2 regions of the Pseudarthrobacter sp. TRD_SC_9 genome follow, and region 2 is predicted to be linked to the other one. Evidence: riboswitches for the same ligand, from Rfam matches in the RefSeq annotation. Region 2 holds a riboswitch; the other holds the start of a gene.
What was found. A riboswitch is a leader RNA that binds a small molecule or an ion and turns the genes downstream of it on or off. The one in region 2 is predicted to bind thiamine pyrophosphate.
Positions count from the first base shown of each region.

Region 1 (7,406 bases), 400 kb from region 2:
TAGAGATAGGTCAGGCCCCAAAGGTTTCCGGCTCCGACCAGGAAGTGGAAATCCGCATCCTTGTTGCGTTCCGCGAAGGCCTCCGCCGCGGGCTCGGCCTGGCGGGCCACCTCCACGAGGATTTCCGGGATGCCCTGCAGTTCCGTGACCAGTCCGCCGTAGCCTTCAAAGTCGCCGCGCGCTGCCAACAGCCGCGTGCACAGGAGCAGCAGGGGAATATCGAAGGGCCAGGTCTTGGGCTCGGTGATCATTGCGAGATCCAGTGCCCGGGCGAACGGACTCTCGCCAAACCCCGTGAAGCCAACGGTGTAGGCGCCCTGGGCCTTGGCGAATTCGATCGACTCGATAATGTCCTCCGTGGTCCCGGACACCGAGGCGAAGACTGCAACGGAGCCCTGGCCGAACCCGGGATCGGCGGTAAGCATCAGTTCCTTGCCGATGGCGGTCCGGACGGGCAGTGTCGAGCGCGAACGGATGAAGTGCTCGTAGGGCAGCATCGCCGCGTAGGTGCCTCCGGCCCCGATCAGGAAGAGGTTCTCAAACCCACGCTCCTGAAGGGAATCGACCAGTTGCTCAATCTGCGGTTGCAGCGCGAGGGCACTCCGGGTCTGGGTGAGAAATTCTTCTTCGTTGAAGCCAAGCACGGGCAGTCCTTTCATTGACATGGGATTGGTTCTGATACTTGTTGATACCGGTATCAGACCCTGGTCGTTATCGTTTCATGCGAATCGATACACGTCAATAGGTCTCTCCGGTCCCGTCCAGGGACCGGATACGCACGTTCCTTCAGTACACCGGCTTGTCCGGTTCCACATCGCTGACCCACGCCAGGATGCCGCCCTCCAGGTGGCTCACCCGCTCATATCCGGCATTGCGGGCCGCCGCCAGGACATTCGCTGACCGTGTCCCGGCCTTGCAGTGGAAGACGATGTCGCGATCCTGCGGCAGTTCGGCCCAGGCTTCGCCGGCAAGTATCCGTCCCTGCGGGATCAGGACCGATCCGTCGATACTCACGATGTCGTGTTCACCCGTCTCCCTGACGTCCACCAGCTCAAAATCCTTGAGCCCCGCCTTGCGCGCCGCGAGCATCGTGGCCAGCTGCGTAGCAGTGACCGTATGGCTGCTGTCCGTTGGGGTTGTGGGTTCGATACCGCAGAACGCCTCGTAGTCAGTCAGTTCGGTAACGCGTTCCGCTTCAGGATCGCGTTCCACCCGGATCTCGCGCCAGCTGCCGCCCAGCGCATCGAACAAGGCCACCCGGCCCAGCAGGGAACGGCCGACGCCGGTAATCAGCTTGACCGCCTCAGTCACCATCAGGGATCCCACGGCAGCGCAGAGCATGCCAAACACGCCACCTTCGCCGCAGGACGGCACCGATCCGGCGGGCGGAGCCTCCGGGTACAGGTCCCGGTACGTGGGGCCGTGCTGTTCCCAGAACACACTGACCTGGCCGTCAAAGCGGAAGATTGAGCCCCAGATGTAAGGCTTGCCGAGAATGGCGGCAGCATCATTCACCAGGTAACGGGTGGCGAAGTTGTCCGCACCGTCGAGGATGAGATCGTATCCGGAGAAAAGCTCCAGCGCGTTGCCGGCGTCCAGCCTCATATTGTGCAGGCGCACCGTAACCAGCGGGTTCAGTGAGGCTATGGCGTCCCGGGCCGATTCAGTCTTTGGCCGGCCCACGTCCTCCACCCCGTGGATCACCTGACGCTGGAGGTTGCTGGGGTCAACGGTGTCGTCGTCAACGATGCCGATTGTTCCCACTCCGGCAGCCGCCAGGTAGAGCAGGGCAGGCGAGCCCAGCCCGCCGGCACCGATGACCAGCACGCGGGCGTTCTTCAAGCGGCGCTGACCGATGCTTCCGATTTCGGGAATGATGAGGTGGCGGGAGTATCGCTCCACCTCATCCGTGGTCAGTGCGGCGGCTGGATCAACCAGCGGATCCAGCTGTGCAGTGGTGGCAATTGACGGGATTGTTGAAGCCATACTTCAATGTATGCCCCCGGATACCGGCAGGTCATATTACCGGGAAGTAAAGTGGTCATAACAGCAAGTGAAAGCAGGGCACAGTGGGCACTCCAGGACCCGTTGAACGGGCGCGAAGCCAAAATGGATCCGTCGCCGCCGCTCCCGGTACGCCGGCCACCGCCCAGGGGCGGCCAGCCGGCCAGCGCTCGGCACGGCTCCCCCGCGATGAGCGCCGTGCCCAGCTGCTGACGGCAGCGCTCGAAGTCTTCGTTGCGAACGGGTACCACGCTGCTGCCATGGACGAAATTGCGGAGACCGCCCAGGTCAGCAAGCCGGTCCTCTATCAACACTTCCCGTCGAAACGGGAGTTGTACCTCGCCCTCCTGGAGAGCCATCTGGCGTCGCTAACGGAGCTGATGCTGAACGCCCTTGCCTCCACCCATGACAACAAGGAACGCGTCCAGGCAGTGATGCGCGCCTACTTCCAGTTCATTGCGGCAGACGATCAGGCGCACCGGTTGGTTTTCGAATCAGACCTGATCAACGATCCGGACGTCAGTTTCCGACTGGAAGTCTTCAACAAGACCTTCGCCGACGCTGTGGCGCGGGTTATTGCCGAGGACACCAAACTGCCGGAGCTGGAGGCCCAACTGCTGGGACGCGGGCTGACCGGGATGGCCCAGGTCAGCGCCCGCTATTGGCTCGAAACCGACGGCGACCTGGACCTCGAAGTGGCCAGTGACTTGATTTACCGTTTAGCTTGGCGCGGAATCTCTCGTTTTCCCAAGGAGACCTAGACTACAACTGGAGTCTGCAGCTAATCACTGCAAGTGACTGAGATCCGCGAAAACACGGATTTGTCCAAAGACGGAACACTGTAACTTTGATCGGCTGGGAGGCCTCCTGTGGAAGTAAAGATCGGCATTCAGAACGTCGGCCGGGAAATTGTGCTGGAGTCCACGCAGGACGCTGATGCCGTAGCCAAACTTGTGGCTGACGCCATCGGCCAAGGCAGCGAACTGCGCCTCACGGACGACAAGGGCCGGGTGGTCATTGTTCCTGCAGCAGTGTTGGGCTATGTGGAAATTGGTGCCGAAGAGCAGCGCCGCGTGGGCTTCGGCCAGTTCTAGCCCCAACAGGGCTGGTTCCCGTCCCGTAGGTGGACCGCTCCGACTAAAGTCGGGGCGGTCCGGTTTTCGCAGCATTACCCAAGGAGAATTCATGCTTTCGCTGGTGATTGTGGTCCTGGTCCTGGTGGCCGCCGGCTTCATCGTGTGGGCGAACGACAAGCGCCATACGAAGTACGGGATGGCGCTCCCTGCAGGAGTTGCCGTAGCCGTCGGCGTGTTGACCTGGATCATCTGTATGGCGGCAGGTTTCTCCTACCGGCCCGGCCTCACCTGGCTCCCCTGGGTCCTGCCCATGGCGGTGGGCTCGGCAGCAGCGGCAGGCGCAGCAGTCTATCTGGGACGCACCCGCCACGTCCGGGACATCCATCGGCTCACCGAGATCCTGCGTCGCCAGTAGGCGCCCTCTACAGAACAAAGCCAGCCACGCCCGGCAGATATTCCGTCCTACAGGAACTCCGCCCGGCCCTCCATTGCTGAAGACGCCAGTGCGTGCTCCCGGCGAGGAATCCGCCCTGCCAGCCTTGCGAGCCGCCCGGCCTGCACTGCGTGCCTGAAGGCCGTGGCCATCAGCACCGGATCCTGCGCCCGGGTTACGGCTGTTGCCAGCAGTACAGCGTCACAGCCCAGCTCCATCGCCAGCGCTGCGTCCGATGCCGTGCCAATGCCGGCGTCCAGGACCACCGGCACAGACGCCCTCGAGACGATCAGTTCGATGTTGTGCGGGTTGAGTATGCCCAGGCCGGTCCCGATCGGTGAGCCCAGCGGCATAACTGCCACCGCCCCCAGGTTTTCCAGCCGCAGGGCCAGTACAGGATCATCATTGGTGTAGGCGAAGACCTTGAAACCGCGGCTAACCAGCTGTTCCGTGGCCTCTACAAGTTCGACGGCGTCCGGCAGCAAGGTGTGCTCGTCCGCGATCACCTCCAGCTTCACCCAATCGGTTTCCAGGGCTTCCCGGGCCAGTTCTGCGGTTAGGACGGCATCCCTGGCAGTGAAGCAGCCGGCGGTATTGGGCAGGACCCGAATGCCCTGGTCCTCCAGCAGCTGGAACAGGGACCCCGTCTCCGCCGGCGAGTACCGCCGCATGGCAACGGTGGTGAGTTCAGTTCCGGAGGCCACGAGCGCTGCACCCAGCCCATCCAGGCTCGGCGCGCCGCCGGTCCCCATGATCAATCGGGAGCCAAGTTCGACGCCGTCAATCACGAGCGGCGCCACGGCCGCCTCAGCGGGGGTGCGTGCCGCCGTCGACAGTTCGTTCACTGGTCGGGTCATCTGTTCAGACATTCCTAGCCTCCTTGTACTGCTGTAACAATTTCCACGTCGTCGCCGTCCGCGAGCGCCGTTGCTGCCCACTGGCTGCGCGGCACAACGGCTGCATTGCGGGCTACCGCCACTCCGAGCTTGCGCCCGTCCGTGGCCTGCCCGTTGACTGCCAGCGGACGGCCTGTCAGCCGGGTGACCAGGGCACTCAGTGAGGTACCGGGGTCCAGCGGAAGGTTTTCGCCATTGAGGGTGATGTTCATCGAGTTTCCTGTTGTTCGAACGGAAGATCCTGTAATGGATAGCGGCCTGGTCCTGATGGTGCCGCGGCTGTTGAGAAGCGGTCCGGGAGGAAGGCCTTCCAGCGCGGGTCCGGCTCCCCGTCGGCCAGTTCGCGGCAGATTCTGGCCGCCACCGGGGCGAGCAAAACTCCATGGCGGAAGAATCCGGTGGCAATCACCAGGCCCTCAACGTGCCCGGCAGCCGAACCTACTCTGCCCAGGAACGGCGCATTGTCGGGGGTGGCGGGCCTGGCGCGGGCAGTGCTTTCCAGCAGTTCGAGCTCTGCGACGGCAGGGACCAGCTGCTGGGCATCGCGAAGCAACTGGTATACGCCTCCTGCCGAGACGGCATTAGACCCGCCTCCGAACGCGTGGCCGGACAACCTGTCTTCGCGCTGGGTGGCCCCGATCACCACCGTCCCGTCGGTGCGCGGCACGATGTATACGGGAACGCCGTGCACCAGGCCGCGGATGGTGGCGGTCAGCAGGGGCAGCAGATGCTCAGGAACACGCAGCCGCAGGATGTCGCCATGGACCGGCCGCAGGGGCAAGTGCAGTCCATCGGGGAGGCCGGCCAACTGCCCGGCATGCAGTCCGTTCGCCACGATCGTCTCGCCGGCAAGCACCTCTCCCCCGCCGCGCAGGCGCACCCCGGTGACCTTACCGCCGTCGTACATCAGTTCTTCGGCCGCCGCCTGGATGGCAAAGCCGCCGGCGGCGTTTTCGACGCCTGCACTGCCGCCCTGTTTCCCGCCCAGGGCGTCCCGGAAAGCCTTGATCAGCAACCGCGGATCCACCTGGTGGTCGTCGGGGGTATGGAGGGCGCAGGAAATACCGGGGCTCAACAGCGGCTCGCGGCTGCGGGCTTCCCTGATGGTCAATGGCTCCACGGCGAGGCCGCGCTCCAGCTGGACCCGGCGCAGGTCAAGGAGCGCCGTGCGGTCCGCGGCGCCGGCACCTACGGTGAGGGTCGGCGTCGTCAAATATCCGGTGGCCGTTCCAGAGCTTAGGGCGAGGGCCTCCGCGAAGCACGGCCACAGCCCGGAAGATTCCACCATCAGCTCCAGGAGGTCCTCTTCCTGGTAGTGGTATTCGCTGACCGCGGCGAGCATTCCGGCGGCCGCCCAGCTGGCGCCGGAGCCCGGAGCATCATCGATCAGTGCCACAGAACGGCCGGTGCGCTGGAACTCCCAGGCCACGGCGTGGCCGATCACTCCTGCGCCGATCACGGCGACATCGGCACGGAAGCTTTGTGCCGTGGCGGCTGCAGCGTCCATCCTTGGATTCCTTCCCTACGCCGGTACTAGCCGGATCAGGTCAAGCGGTCGGCTCTGATGCCCTCTCAGCCAAGCCGTCTCCATGACGGTCATATTGGCTCCCGCAGTACCTCCCCAGCTTAGAGGAATTAGGCTGGATCCATGACAGCCCGCCCGGACCTCAGCTCTGCCCGCCTCTACCTCTGCACCGATGCCCGCACCGAACGGGGCGATTTCGAAGCCTTCGTTAATGCCGCTTTCGCGGGCGGCGTGGACATTATCCAGTTGAGGGACAAGACCATTGAGGCCGCCCAGGAGCTGGAACTCCTGGAGGTGCTCAGGCGGGCTGCCGAACGTCATGAACGGCTGTGGGCGGTAAATGACCGTGCGGACATTGCGCTGCTCTCCGGCACCCCTGTTTTCCATGTTGGCCAAAAGGACCTGCCCACGGCGAAGGTGCGGAGCCTGCTTGGCGCAGCACCCATCGTCGGCCTGTCCTCACATACGCCGGAGCAGGTGGACGCCGCCATCGCCGATGCCCGCACCGGAAACCTGGACTACTTCTGCGTCGGACCAGTCTGGGCCACCCCCACCAAGCCCGGACGCGCCGCCGTCGGGCTCGATCTGGTGCGGCATGCTGCCGCATCCGCCGGAACGGGCGGCACCGATGTCCCGTGGTTCGCCATTGGCGGGATTGACCACGGCAATGTGCGCGAAGTAGTGGCGGCGGGTGCCGGCAGGATCGTGGTCGTACGGGCTATCACCGAAGCCCGGGATCCCGCGGAGGCCGCCGCCGGCCTCCTGTCAGTGCTCAACGCCGGGATGCGGGCCAGCGCCTAGCAGTGTGCCGGCGAGACGCCACGGCAAAACCGGGTTACGCTAAATTTCGTGTCGCACCATCGCCTGGGACCCAGCGTCCATGACCGGAATAACGCCCTTGCCGAAGCTCTGAGCGGGCTGCGAACAGAGCTGGAGCTGCCGGGACCCTTCCCTGACGATGCGCTCAAGGATGCCCTCGAGTCCGTGGAAAACCACAGGCTTCCGGAGTTCGATCTGACGCACGTTGAATTCATCACCATCGATCCCGCCTCTTCGACGGACCTGGACCAGGCCCTGTACATCGAGCGCGCGGGCCAGGGTTACCGGGTGCTCTACGCCATTGCGGACGTCCCTTCCTTCGTCGCGGCTGGTGGACCGCTCGACGCCGAAACCCGCCGCCGCGGACAGACCTTCTACGCGCCGGATGGCCGGATTCCGCTCCATCCGGAGGTCATCAGCGAGCAGGCCGGCAGCCTCCTGGCGGACCAACTGTGTGCGGCCTTTGTCTGGGAATTCGGGTTGGCCGCGGACGCCGGAGTCGAATCGGTGAGCGTACGCCGGGCTGCCGTGCGCAGCCGGGCCAAGCTGAGCTACGCGGGAGTGCAGGCGGAGCTGGATGCCGGCACGGCCCGTCCCATGCTGGAACTCCTGAAGGAGGTGGGCCTCAAACGGGTTGAACTGGAAAGGGCCCG
Region 1 is NZ_CM143956.1:2,689,445-2,696,850, forward strand. Features, by position in the region: gene ACWA13_RS12460 (SIS domain-containing protein) at 1-665, opposite strand, end outside; gene moeB (molybdopterin-synthase adenylyltransferase MoeB) at 787-1,986, opposite strand; gene ACWA13_RS12470 (TetR/AcrR family transcriptional regulator) at 2,070-2,765, shown strand; gene ACWA13_RS12475 (DUF3107 domain-containing protein) at 2,874-3,098, shown strand; gene ACWA13_RS12480 (hypothetical protein) at 3,190-3,495, shown strand; gene ACWA13_RS12485 (thiazole synthase) at 3,543-4,382, opposite strand; gene thiS (sulfur carrier protein ThiS) at 4,385-4,621, opposite strand; gene thiO (glycine oxidase ThiO) at 4,618-5,916, opposite strand; TPP riboswitch at 5,912-6,031, opposite strand; gene thiE (thiamine phosphate synthase) at 6,058-6,735, shown strand; gene ACWA13_RS12505 (RNB domain-containing ribonuclease) at 6,784-7,406, shown strand, end outside.
Region 1: another riboswitch for thiamine pyrophosphate. It lies ahead of thiO (glycine oxidase ThiO); the one in region 2 lies ahead of thiC (phosphomethylpyrimidine synthase ThiC).

Region 2 (7,406 bases):
GAGATCGCCCGAAGCGCCGAGGATAAGCAGGGTTTTTACCGTCGTTTCACTGGTCACCCTGCCAGCATGCCATCTTGGAGGCCGGTCTTGGTACCCTAGATAGTCGAGTCCGATGTCGCGGCGGTTGTTCCGGTTGGTTCCGGCCAGCAGCTACCGACACTGGCGAGCCGCACCGGCCGCCAATTGTAGATCCACTGAAAGAAGTGCACGGCGCGTGTTCAATTCACTCTCTGACCGGTTGACAGCAACATTCAAGAACCTCCGCGGCAAGGGCCGTCTCACAGAGGCGGACGTTGATGCCACAGTCCGGGAGATCCGCCGCGCCCTTCTGGACGCGGACGTCGCCGTCGCCGTCGTCCGCGATTTCACCGGCCGGGTGCGCGAGCGTGCCCTGGGCGCCGAAGTTTCCGGCGCATTGAACCCGAGCCAGCAAATCGTGAAGATTGTCAACGAGGAGCTCGTCGAAATCCTCGGTGGCGAGACGCGCCGCATCCGCCTCGCCAAGACGGGGCCCACCATCATCATGCTTGCCGGCCTGCAGGGTGCCGGTAAGACCACCCTCGCCGGAAAGCTCTCGAAGTGGCTGAAGGGGCAGGGCCACAGCCCGCTCCTGGTGGCCTGCGACCTTCAGCGCCCCAACGCAGTCACCCAGCTGCAGGTAGTGGGCAAGCGTGCCGGCGTTCCGGTTTTCGCACCGCACCCCGGCGCCACGTCCGAGCTTGAGCACCCGGCGGGGGACCCCGTTGCCGTTGCCCGTGCGGGCGTCGAGGAAGCGCGCCAGAAGCTGTACGACGTCGTGATCGTCGACACCGCGGGCCGTCTTGGCGTCGATGCCGAGATGATGGAGCAGGCGCGGCAGATCCGCAAGGCTATCGTGCCCAACGAAGTGCTGTTCGTCATCGATGCGATGATCGGCCAGGATGCCGTTAACACCGCGATGGCATTTGATGAAGGGGTTAACTTCACCGGCGTTGTGCTGTCGAAGCTCGACGGCGATGCACGCGGTGGTGCCGCACTTTCGGTCGCATCTGTCACCGGTAAGCCGGTGATGTTTGCGTCTACAGGTGAAGGCGTGGACGACTTCGAGCTCTTCCATCCGGACCGCATGGCGTCCCGCATCCTGGACATGGGCGACGTCCTGACCCTTATTGAGCAGGCCGAAAAGTCCTGGGACAAGGATGAAGCGGCCAGGATGGCGAAGAAATTCGCCGACCAGGAAGACTTCACCCTGGATGACTTCCTGGCCCAGATGCAGCAGATCCGCAACATGGGTTCCATGAAGAAGATGCTGATGATGATGCCGGGTGCGCAGAACATCCGCCAGCAGCTGGAGCAGTTCGATGAGCGCGAGATCGATCGTGTCGAGGCGATTGTCCGGTCCATGACCCCGCACGAACGGGTTGCCCCGAAGATCATCAACGGCTCACGACGGGCCCGTATTGCCCGTGGTTCTGGTGTACACGTCTCCGAGGTCAACGGCCTGCTGGAGCGCTTTGCCCAGGCTCAGAAGATGATGAAAAAGATGGCGCAGGGCGGCGGCATGCCGGGAATGCCCGGGATGCCCGGCATGGGTGGTGGCGGCGGAGGGGCCCGCAAGAACGCGAAGAACGCGCCGAAGAAGAAGGCCCGATCCGGTAACCCGGCCAAGGCCGCCCAGGAACTGCGCGATGCCGAGGCCAGGCGCGCGGGCGCCGCGAAGGCCCTTCCCACTGGTGCCGCCTTCGGCCAGCAGGGCGGGGACTTTGACCCCTCGCAGCTGAACCTTCCCAAGGGCTTTGATAAGTTCCTCGGCGGCAAGTAGCCGGTCCTCCCTTGGTTGTCAGTGGCCAATGATGTCAGTGGCGTCGAATAGGGTGAGGTCATGTTCAAGCAGCGGGTAGTTTTTGTCCACGGTGCGGGGAGCTTTGGCTCCGCGGCCTGGCCCCGGCAGCACGGCATGGCCCTGGATTATGATGCCTTGTTCCTGCGGCGCCATGGCTTTGACCCCATTGCTGAGCCTCTGGAATCTTCGTTCGTCGAGGACGCCGCCATTGTGTTGCGTTCCCTGGCCGACTCCGGCCGGGGTGCGGCTGGAGGCCATGTGGTGGCTCATTCCCAGGGTGCCATCGCAGCGATCATGGCTGCCGTGGAGCGTCCGGACCTGGTCCGCTCCTTGACCCTGGTTGAGCCGGCTTGCCTGTCCCTGACAGCCGAACTGCCGGCCACGGCTGCCCATATCGAGTTGATGAAGCCTTTGTTTGATGTGCGCCACCAGCTCAGCGACCAGGATTTCCAACGGGAATTTGTGCGCCGGATGTTCGCTGCGGATTCAGGGGAATTCGCCACGCCGGAGGAGCAGCGGCAGGCCCGGCGGCTGCGCCTGCAGGCGCCACCCTGGGAAGCTCCGCTCCAGATCGTCCCCGGCGTGCCAACACTGGTGCTCACCGGCGGATGGGAACCGTTGTACGAAGAGATCGCCGGGTACCTGCGTGAGACCGGTGCCGTGCATCGAATTGCAGCAGGCGGGCACCGGCCCCACGATTCTCCCGAAGGCGACCGGTATATCCGGTCCTTTATTGCTGAGGCGAGCCGGAGCCGGCAGCCCCGGGCGTCGTGAGAAGCCTAGCCGTCAGCAGGAAGCCGGAGCTCGGGCAGGTACACCTTGCCGCCGGCGGCCAGGAACTCCTCGCTCTTCGCCTTCATGCCGCTGTACATCCCGGCAATGGCGGCCTGGGAATCGGCTGAACCGTATTCGTTCCGGATGTCCTGGCTGATCTTCATGGAGCAGAACTTGGGGCCGCACATGGAACAGAAGTGTGCCGTCTTGGCCGGCTCGGCGGGCAATGTTTCGTCGTGGAAGGCCTCGGCTGTCACCGGGTCAAGGGACAGTGCGAACTGGTCGCGCCAACGGAACTCGAACCGGGCTTTGGACAACGCGTCGTCCCGTTCATGGGCACCTGGATGTCCCTTTGCCAGGTCGGCCGCGTGGGCGGCGATCTTGTAGGTGATCACGCCGGTCTTGACGTCGTCCTTGTTGGGCAGTCCCAGGTGTTCCTTGGGGGTGACGTAGCAGAGCATGGCCGTGCCGTAGCGGGCGATTTCAGTGGCGCCGATAGCCGAGGTGATGTGGTCATAGCCCGGCGCAATGTCCGTCACCAACGGACCAAGAGTGTAAAACGGAGCTCCCTTGCACAGCTCCTGCTGCCGTTCCACGTTCTCCCGCACCAGGTGGAACGGCACGTGGCCCGGCCCCTCCACCATGACCTGCACGTCGTACTCCCAGGCGCGCTGCGTCAGTTCAGCCAGGGTATCCAGCTCGGCGAACTGCGCGGCGTCGTTGGCGTCCGCCGTCGAACCCGGACGCAGCCCGTCGCCCAGCGAAAAGGCGACGTCGTACCGGGCGAAGATTTCGCACAGCTCGTCAAAGTGCGTGTAGAGGAAGTTCTCCTGGTGGTGCGCCAGGCACCAGCCGGCCATGATGGAACCGCCACGGGACACGATTCCGGTGACCCGGTTGGCCGTGAGCGGCACGTAGCGCAGCAGGACGCCGGCGTGGATGGTCATGTAATCCACACCCTGCTCGCATTGCTCGATGACGGTGTCCCTGAAAATCTCCCACGTCAGGGCATTGGCCTCGCCGTTCACTTTTTCCAGTGCCTGGTAGATGGGCACGGTACCGATCGGAACGGGCGAGTTACGGATAAGCCACTCGCGGGTGGTGTGGATGTCGTCGCCGGTGGAGAGGTCCATCACGGTGTCGGCGCCCCATTGCGTGGCCCACTGCAGCTTGTCAACCTCTTCGGCGATGGAACTGGTGACGGCCGAGTTGCCGATGTTCGCGTTGATCTTTACCAGGAAGGCCTTGCCGATGATCATCGGTTCGGACTCCGGGTGGTTGATGTTGTTGGGGATGATCGCCCTGCCTGCCGCCACCTCTGAGCGCACCAGCTCCACATCGCAGTTCTCCCGCAGTGCGACGAACTGCATCTCCGGCGTGATGATTCCCTGCCGGGCATAGTGCATTTGGGTCACCGTCTTGACGCCGACGGCGCGGCGGGGCACCGGCCGCGCCCCCTTCCACTCAGCAGAAGCGGCGCCCCGTCGCACTGCGGACTTCCCGTCGTCGAGCAAATTCCGTTCCCGGCCGGTATAGGGCTCCGTGTCACCGCGCCCCTCAATCCATTCCGAGCGGAAGGCCGGCAGGCCCACCACTGGGTCGCTTCCCGGCCCCGCGGTCCGGTAGACCCGGAACGGCTCATTTGCCCGGCCATTGGGTGAGGGTTCCAGCGAAATCTCTGTGACGGGGACTCGGATTCCGGCGGCTTCATCGCTGATATATGCCAGCGAATGGGACTTCAACGACTGGGTTTCAGAGGTGGCAGCTTCATTTTGGACAGGGCTTTGCTGTGTTACTGGGGTACTCATTGAATACTCACTTCCTTCGCCGGCATTACCCGGACAGGTTCAACGGTCGCAGGCTGCGTCAGCCCGATCTCAGCCCCTGCAAGGGCACCCGTGTGGTCAAGAGGAAAGCTATCACAGCTGCTGCGGAGGGCCCTGTCACATTTGCATCCGGCCATAGGGTGGTGGAATGGCCAGCATCATCGAATTCAGCGGAACTGTGCTCACTGGACCTGCAACGGAACGGCGGGGCCTCTGGTCAGTTGACGGCAGGCTGACGTTCAACCGCCCGGAAGGCGTCCCGGATCTGGTCCTCGATGGTTGGGTGCTACCCGGGTTTGTTGATGCCCACTGCCATATCGGACTCGGTCCCGGCGGAGCAGTGGAGGCTGCTGCTGCCGAAGAACAGGCCAGGACGGACCTGGCAGCCGGAACTCTGCTGATCCGGGATGCCGGGTCTCCCGCGGACACCCGCTGGCTGCAGGGACGCGCAGACATGCCGTTGATTATCCGGGCTGGACGCCACATCGCCAGGACCCGCAGGTACCTTCGTGGTTTCGCCCAGGAAACTGAGCCGGATGGTCTGGTTGAGGCTGTGCGGAAGCAGTCCCGGTCCGGTGACGGTTGGATCAAACTGGTGGGGGACTGGATCGACCGCGACGCCGGTGACCTGGCGCCGTCCTTTCCTGCCGCCGTCGTCAAGGATGCGGTCCGCGCTGCACATGACGAAGGGGCGCGGGTGACCGCCCATTGTTTTGGGGAGCAAAGCCTTGATGACATGCTCGACGCCGGAATTGACTGTGTTGAGCACGCCACCGGCCTGCTTCCCAGGCAGGTCCCGCGCTTCGTTGAGCAGGGCGTGCCGATCGTGCCCACCCTGATCAATATCGCCACGTTCCCCGACATTGCCGCCCAGGCGGGGCCGAAGTTCCCCCGCTATGCCGCGCACATGCTCGCCCTGTGGGGGAGAGGCGCAACGAACGCGTCCTGGAAGCGTTCGAGGCTGGCGTCCGGATCTTCGCCGGCACGGATGCGGGCAGCGTCATCCGGCACGGCAGGATCGGCGATGAGATTCTGGCCCTCCACCGTGCCGGTCTGCCCATGGCCGCCGCGCTGGATGCCGCCGGCTGGGCGGCGCGGGACTGGCTGGGCGCACAGGGCCTTTCGGAGGGTGCGAGGGCGGACGTCGTCGTCTGCCGTGAGGATCCCCGGGCAGTGCCGGAGACCATCAACCGGCTGGCTCATGTGGTGCTGGGCGGGCAGGTGCACGGAAACGGGACTGTGGGAGCCAAAAACCCTTGATTTAGATTGAAGCTTCAAGTAAATTGGTAGTAGCGGCCCTCCAAACCCGAGGGCCATGCGACCGGGAGAATTCAATGAATGCAGAAGCCGTCAGCCAGGACCTCCTTCCTGCCGGGCTCACCATGGGCACCGTAATGCTAAAGGTGGGAAACATGAAGGCCATGACCGACTACTACCAGCGTGCCCTCGGCCTGGTGGTAGTAGCAGAGCAGGATGGCGGCGTCTACCTTGGCAGACTGGGCCGTCCGCTAATTCACCTGGCACCGGCGTCGGGTCTGCAGTTGCCGTCCCAGGAGGAAGCCGGCCTCTTCCACACGGCCCTCCTGTTTGAAGACCAGGCCTCCCTGGCGGCCACCGTGGCAACTGCCGCGCAGTTCGAGCCGGCGCTCTACGTTGGCAGCGCCGACCACCTGGTGAGCGAGGCGTTCTACTTCACTGATCCGGAAGGAAACGGCATCGAGCTGTACCGGGACCGTCCGCGCGAGGACTGGAGCTGGGAAGGCGGGAGGGTGGTGATGGACAGCCTGGCGCTGCCCCCGCAGCGTTTCCTCGAGGCGCACCTGACGGAACAGTCCCTCGCGTCCCAGCAGGACACCGGCGCCGGCGTAGGCCACGTCCACTTGCAGGTGGGCGACGTGCAGACTGCCCAGGACTTCTATGTAGGCATCCTGGGCTTCGAAGAGACCGCCGGCTGGCACGGCCAGGCGTTGTTCGTTTCCGCCGGCGGCTACCACCACCACATGGCCATGAATATCTGGAACAGCAGGGGAACCGGACCGCGCCGCGACACGCTGGGCCTCGGCGAAGTTCTGATCCAGGTGCCGGGAACTGACGACGTCGGGGCGCTGGCCGATCGCTTGAAGGTCGGTGGAGTAACGTCCCGCCACACCGGCGCAGAGTTGCGCTTCGAGGACCCGTGGCGGAACCGGATCCGCGTCGCCGCCGGCTGACTGCGAGGGCCGGGAGCTGTGGGTTAGGCTGAGTCCGAACGCCGGCGCGGCCATCTTTGGCAACTCGCGCCGGCCGGCAACAGTAACGAAAATGAGGACAGTCCCATGGGCTTTACCGAGATCTTTGTTTCCACCCACAAGGGTGCCCTGGCACGGGCGGCGGAACTCGACGACGGCGCCGGGCAGGCAGCCGAAGGCGTCCGCATTCCGGAGATCAGCGACTTCGAAATCGAACAGCTCGGCGCCCTGGCCGGCGCTGCCGTCCATACCTCGGGAGCGGATACGGAGCTGTCCATGGTGGACATCGCCAGCGACTCATTGCTCGGCGTGCCGGAGCCGATGGTACGGGCGTTGGCTGAACTGCTGACCTACGAACGCGAAGATGCCGAAGGTGTTGGTGACGTCCTGGTGGACGTCGCGGCCAAGTGGGCGGCTCAGGAAGACATGCCGTTCGACGCAGGCCAGGCTGCCGGATATGTACGTCGCGTGGCCGAACTTGCCGCCCTGGTGGAGGAATCCGAACGCACCGGACTCTACGTCTGGTCAAGCTAAAGCACCGGCTGTGAGGCCGGGGGATGCCCCGGCTCGAATTTGAGCCGCGCATCTGGCACAATAGACAGGTACTCGATCTGCACGGCCCCTCTCTCCGTGTCCGGATCCTGTCCTTTGAATCCCCAAGTATGGCCCGCCCCACGGGTGCAGAACGTCGGATTCGCCCCCTTTCTGAAACAGGAGTGACCACAAAAGTGGCCGTAAAGATTCGCCTTAAGCGCT
Region 2 is NZ_CM143956.1:2,285,803-2,293,208, reverse strand. Features, by position in the region: gene ACWA13_RS10770 (glucose-6-phosphate dehydrogenase) at 1-57, opposite strand, end outside; gene ffh (signal recognition particle protein) at 215-1,801, shown strand; gene ACWA13_RS10760 (alpha/beta fold hydrolase) at 1,862-2,596, shown strand; gene thiC (phosphomethylpyrimidine synthase ThiC) at 2,602-4,404, opposite strand; TPP riboswitch at 4,399-4,506, opposite strand; partial or broken gene ACWA13_RS10750 (amidohydrolase family protein) at 4,571-5,682, shown strand; gene ACWA13_RS10745 (VOC family protein) at 5,757-6,632, shown strand; gene ACWA13_RS10740 (hypothetical protein) at 6,738-7,184, shown strand; gene rpsP (30S ribosomal protein S16) at 7,379-7,406, shown strand, end outside.